One region of the Lysinibacillus sp. NPDC056185 genome, then DNA from elsewhere that is predicted to be linked to it. Evidence: riboswitches for the same ligand, from Rfam matches in the RefSeq annotation. Region 1 holds a riboswitch; the other holds the start of a gene.
The links. Region 1 has a riboswitch for S-adenosylmethionine ahead of ACMZ42_RS04295 (cyclase family protein). Riboswitches for the same ligand answer to the same signal wherever they lie in the genome.
Positions count from the first base shown of each region.

Region 1 (3,204 bases):
AAGTATCATCAAAATATGCCTTGAAATTTGGATACAGATAGTCTAATGACGATTGAATATCGGCATCATCATCAAATAAAATTTCATGTTCAATTTCATATATTGCACAATTTTCTTCATCAGCATTATTATTTAAATCAATACAAATTATTTTTCCATACTCTGTATCCCATGTAAATGGAAGATATCCTAAAGTGCATAATGATGGATTAAACATATCCCTTACGTTATTTAAAGGTTCTTCAATACTTTGGTCAGGTATTACACCAAAATAATGATGATACGTTGAAATAAAAGCTTTATACCATTCGGGAAAATTAAGTCCGAACTCTTTTTCTAACGTTTGAATATCTTCCTCTGTTACAGTGGAAGGAATCATTCTCCACATAGACCACTCTGCATCGATATCAACTACTTTCATTTCTTCAGGTACGTCAGGGCACATCCACCTACAAAATCCTGCTTCAGACACCTGATTATAACGTTCATAGTAAACTTCAAAACCATTTTTTATGTATGCACGAATATCCATCTTAATAACTCCTTTTGAGGAAGAATAAATTGGTCAAGATTTAAGCCATTGAACTGAGCCCCTTTTCGCTCAGGCTTTTCAAAGCATTAGCCATTAACACCGAAAGTCTTTGTTGTACATAAGATAATGTATCAGCTATAGGATAGGAGGAATTTAGTTGTATTACAATCCTTATTCGTATTTTGTCTATCCTAATTATTATCCGGCATGGGTAATGGCAAATCAACCAACAATTCAACACCCTTCTAGCCATCTAGCAATGCCGACAAACCCAACGAATAGAAGTCCATTTCCAATTGTCAATACAAAGAAATTGAAGACTTCTGCGAATCGGATCAAGGTTATTATGCAGCAAGCACAATTACTTACGGATAAAATTGATGAATCAGAGCAATTTGCGCATGATCTTATGAACGCAGCACAACAATCAAATAAAACAGAAGTTGAAAAGTTAATTACGTCAACAGGCATTACTATAAAATTCGAAACTACCTATACACCAGATGGATTTCGTATAACATTTACTGAAAGTAGCTGTTGTAAGCTAACACTAATTTTGGGTTGGTGACGAGTTGGTCCTTTAAAGAGGGCCTCTTTTTTTGCCTTTAGCATCTTTATGAATTTTAACCATGTATCCCTATTGAACTTGTAAACTATAAATAAATATGCTAAAGTACTTGTAATCATTATTTCTGAAAATTCTTATATCGCATTTTCTTATCAAGAGAGACGGAGGGATTGGCCCTATGAAGTCTCAGCAACCAGCCTATAGGTATGGTGCTAATTCCAATTGGCGAAATTTAGCCTTGAAGATGAGAAGACTTACTTTAGTTGCTTTGCACAAGAGTCCTCTTTCTACAAGGAGGGCTCTTTTTTATTGTTACATCCAAAAATAATTAAAAGAAAGCAGGAAGATATTATGGCAAACGAACTTTTACAAGCAATTCAACTATTGAAATCGAAAGAATGGGTGGATTTAACACATACATTTGGTCCTAATTCGCCCCACTTCTTTATGTTTGATGATGCAAAATTTGAAACATTATTTTCCCATGATGATGGCTTCTTTGCGCAGCAATTCACTTTCCCTGGGCAATATGGAACACATATCGATCCACCTATCCATTTTGTGCGAGATACACGCTATTTAGAGGAATTGGAGCTAAAAGAACTAGTGCTACCACTAATCGTTATTGATAAATCAAAAGAAGCCGAAGTAAATAACGACTTCACGTTAAGTGTTCAAGATATTCTTGACTTTGAAGCTGAAAATGGGGAAATTGAAACAGGTACCTTTGTTGCGTTGCGTACCGATTGGAGTAAACGTTGGCCAGATAAAGAATCTTTCAGCAACAAAGACGCTGATGGCAATAATCATATTCCTGGCTGGGGATTAGAAGCGTTACAATTTTTATTCGGCGAACGAAAAGTAAGTGCTATTGGCCACGAAACCTTTGATACGGATTCAGCAACAGATTTTCGTAAAAATGGTAAGCTAGATGGCGAATATTTTGTGCTTGAGCAAGATACTTACCAAATTGAGCTCATGACAAATTTGGATAAGCTCCCTCCAAAAGGTGCTGCTATTTTCAATATTGTACCGAAGCCTGAGAAAGCCTCTGGATTCCCTGTGCGTTCATTTGCAATATTGCCTTAAAAGATAAAAAGGTCTGATTCACAACCTGAGTAGGTATTGAATCAGACCTTTTTTACTTTGGCGAATTCCTTTTTTTGAAAATAAAATAAACGATTAACATTAGTATTAGGAACAATACTATAAGATAAATACTGTAGCGGGATAAATATACCCCAACATAACGCCAGTTCTCCCCAAGTACCTTTCCTAAGGTAATAAAAGTAAATGTCCAAATAACTGCTCCCGTATAGGCAAAGAAAGCAAATTTTTTATAAGGATAATTATTGATAGCCGCAATATATGCTGTAAGATGACGCACACCAGGAATAAAATATCCTATTAATAATAACCCCGGCCCTATTTTTGCAAATAATTTTCTAGTAAAGTCAATTTTCTGTTCAGTAATATGGACTTTCGAACCGTATTTTCGTAATAAAGGTAGTCCGAATTTATAACCTATATAATAGCTCAGGGTAATTCCCCCCGCTGCACCTATCATAGCGCTGATTAAAGCTGGAATATGTGCCAGCGTTTCTTGATATACGCTATATCCTACATACGTTAAAAATATCTCGTCAGGAAGTGGCAGACCGACAATTCCCCCAACTAGGATGAGAATGATGCCAAAATATCCATAATGTTCAATAAGAGATTGCACGTGATGCGCCATAAATCATCCCACCTAAAGCGTAATAATTTTTAATAGTTAGCTTTATAATAACTCAAATGAGACAACATTATGAGTATTATGGATTATATACAATTTTCTCCATGAAACATGGATCAATGTTGTATCGTAACATATCTATAGTTTTTTCTTAGTGACTGGTAGATTCATAATTTACCTAAAATATTATTCACTTTCAAATAATTAAATTATTTGCAGCTCACGTAGAGCATAATCAATCCCGTCCTCAGTTGATTTCTTCGTTACATAATTAGCGACATTTTTTAATGCTTCACTACCATTGCCCATTGCAATACCAAAGCCGACCTGCTCCAGCATATCGATATCATTATCTCCATCGCCAAAAGC
Region 1 covers NZ_JBLLLQ010000003.1:53,761-56,964, reverse strand. Annotated here, with positions in the region: gene ACMZ42_RS04305 (SMI1/KNR4 family protein) at 1-532, opposite strand, end outside; gene ACMZ42_RS04300 (hypothetical protein) at 690-1,100, shown strand; SAM riboswitch class I at 1,247-1,351, shown strand; gene ACMZ42_RS04295 (cyclase family protein) at 1,452-2,189, shown strand; gene ACMZ42_RS04290 (DedA family protein) at 2,242-2,838, opposite strand; gene ACMZ42_RS04285 (Cof-type HAD-IIB family hydrolase) at 3,040-3,204, opposite strand, start outside.

Region 2 (3,204 bases), on a different contig from region 1:
ACTGAAAGTTGAACATTAATGTTACCGCCGCTTAATAATTCCTTCAGTTCGTTTGCAATTTCTACTGAATTCATCGATTAAATACCATCCTTTTTTATAGTATTCCCTAGAGTTTGAGGGAGATTTTCTTAATTTCAAAAATAGTATAACACAATTGCTTAAATAATCTATACTAATTCAGAAATTATTTTTCAGATTTTATTACTTTTCAAGAAAACGACAAAAAGTAAATTGATTCGTTTTGATAATGCTTTTTACCCTATTTATAATAAGTGATCACACATTCACTTTCGACACAGCAAAAATTGTGTTTGGAAGCTTTGGGCTAACATGGGGTTCGCACAGGATGTGAAGTTTTAGCTTGCTTTTTATTAGTTGGAGCTTGTCTTCAACTGAAAAGGGGCTACAATCATATTCATCCACCACATGTTCTGTAGCTAACGCTTTGCTTTTGCTACAAAATGTGCTGTAAAGGGTTACACATATGTTAACACATGATGTAAGGTGGAGAGTAGGGATTATTTTGTTTTAAATTACAGTATAATCCAAATTTGTTTCTATATAAATCCCATACTTTCTTTATAAGAATACAATCAATTATGTCTTGGCATAATTGTAACTGTCGCTTTACTTTCGCTACAGATAAACAATGCGTCCGGAATCTGCTTTGTGCTTGGGCCTGACAATGTTTTTTGCGCGAAAGCGTAGCGTCAGCAAAGGACGATGTTGGACACCCGCTGAAAGAAGTTAAAAATATTTGACAATGTTCGACCTTTTACGTATTATGAGATATTGAACGGATACTCTTATCCCGAGCTGGTGGAGGGTCAGGCCCTGTGAAACCCGGCAACCTGCATGAACTATTTCACGACATGCGCTGGTGCCAATCTGATGCAAGGGGAAACTCCCTTGAACGATAAGAGTGAAAGGTTACGAAGTCATTATTCCTTTCCTCATGTTAAGTAAGCGTGAGAAAAGGATTTTTTTATTGTTAAAAACGAATTAAAGGTAAGTATACAGTCCTTTCCTTATTATAATGACGGATCTTTCAAAAATCCTCGTGTTAAAAGAAGCAGCTGTTTATTTGTGCGGAAGCGTAGTGACAGCAACAACTGTTTTACTGTGCGAAAGTGCAATGACAGCAACAATGGCTTGAGAGTTCAATCCTTAGGGGCGAACTTGACATGGGTAATGAGTACCGTATTAATTCGCAAATATTATTTGTAAAAGTAATAGGAGGAAAATCAAATGACAAACCGTCGACTGTTTACATCAGAAAGTGTAACAGAAGGACATCCAGACAAAATTTGTGACCAAATCTCGGATGCCATTTTAGATGCTATTTTAGCAGAAGATCCAAACGCGCGTGTAGCGTGTGAAACAACAGTAACAACAGGCTTAGCATTAGTAGCTGGAGAAATTACTACTTCTACTTATGTAGATATTAAAGGTATCGTTCGTGATACTGTAGCAGAAATCGGTTATACACGTGGGAAATACGGCTTTGATGCTGAAAACCTAGCAGTTCTTGTTGCTATTGGCGAGCAATCACCTGATATTGCTCAAGGTGTTGACCAAGCATTAGAGGCGCGTGAAGGCTCTATGACAGACGCTGACATTGAAGCAATTGGCGCAGGTGACCAAGGTTTAATGTTCGGTTATGCATGTAACGAAACGCCAGAGCTTATGCCATTACCAATTAGTTTAGCGCATAAATTAGCTCGTCGTTTAACGGGAGTACGTAAATCTGGTGAACTAGCATATTTACGTCCAGATGGAAAAACGCAAGTAACGGTTGAATATGATGAAAACAATGTACCAGTACGCGTTGATACGATTGTAATTTCAACACAGCATGATGAAGAAGCTACACTTGAGCAAATTCAAGCAGACTTAAAAGAATTCGTTATTGCTCCAGTTGTTCCAAGTGAATTACTAGATGCCGATACTAAATATTTCATCAACCCAACTGGCCGATTCGTAATTGGTGGTCCTAAAGGGGATGCTGGTCTAACTGGACGTAAAATCATCGTTGATACATACGGTGGCTATGCACGTCATGGTGGAGGTGCTTTCTCAGGTAAGGACGCAACTAAGGTAGACCGTTCAGCAGCATATGCAGCACGCTATGTGGCGAAAAATATCGTAGCTGCTGGTTTAGCTGATCGAGCTGAAGTACAACTAGCTTATGCGATTGGTGTTGCTCAACCTGTATCTATTGCTGTTGATACATTTGGAACAGGAAAAGTTACGGAAAGTGAAATTGTAAAATGGGTACGCGAGCTATTTGATCTACGCCCAGCGGGGATTATCAAAATGCTAAACCTTCGTCGTCCTATTTATAAGCAAACTGCCGCATATGGTCACTTCGGTCGTACAGATTTAAATGTACCTTGGGAACAAACAGACAAAGCTGACGCATTAAAAGAAAAAGCAGGTTTATAAACTATTCAGCTAAAGCAATGAAGTAGCTGGGAAAATATTTTAAAATACTATTACAGAAAGGGGCTTAACATTAATTTAGCCCCTTTCGCTGTTTTTTAACGAAAAAAATAAGCTCCTATATTGCTCGGTTGCCCAAGCAATCGTGGAGCTGCTTTACATTAATTTTTTGGTTGAAGAGATTTATAGTATTGACCCTTTTCTACATATTCACGTATGATGCGTTCCATATCTTCTTTATCTTCATCGTTTAATTCTCTTACAACCTTTGCAGGACGGCCTAGTGCTAAACTATTTGGAGGAATGACTTTGCCTGGAGGTACTAGACTACCCGCCCCAATGAATGCACCCTCTCCAATCTCCGCTCCGTCTAATACTATAGAGCCCATACCTATTAAGGCTTTTTTTCGAATCGTACAACTATGTAAAGTTACTTGATGTCCAACTGTTACTTCATCTTCAATAATTAGTGGATATTTGGGGCTTTGATGTAAGCAACAGAGGTCTTGAATACTAACTCTTTTTCCTATAATTGTTGGTGATACATCTCCTCGAATAACTGTGTTAAACCAAATTGTTGTTTCAGCACCTATTGTAACGTCGCCGGTAACGGTTGCATAATCAGCAATAAAAACAGAAGAGTCAATATTGGGTTTTTTACCTTTAAATGGATAGATCATGAGGATCGCCTCTTTTCTTTCTTTGATGTAATATTATCGTATCAAATACGCAACTTGATGGAAATATAAAATTAAAATGATC
Region 2 covers NZ_JBLLLQ010000030.1:29,884-33,087, forward strand. Annotated here, with positions in the region: gene pckA (phosphoenolpyruvate carboxykinase (ATP)) at 1-74, opposite strand, end outside; SAM riboswitch class I at 804-923, shown strand; gene metK (methionine adenosyltransferase) at 1,249-2,445, shown strand; gene ACMZ42_RS22035 (gamma carbonic anhydrase family protein) at 2,604-3,122, opposite strand.
Region 2: it holds a riboswitch for S-adenosylmethionine, as region 1 does, so the genes downstream of both, metK (methionine adenosyltransferase) here and ACMZ42_RS04295 (cyclase family protein) in region 1, are expected to answer to the same signal.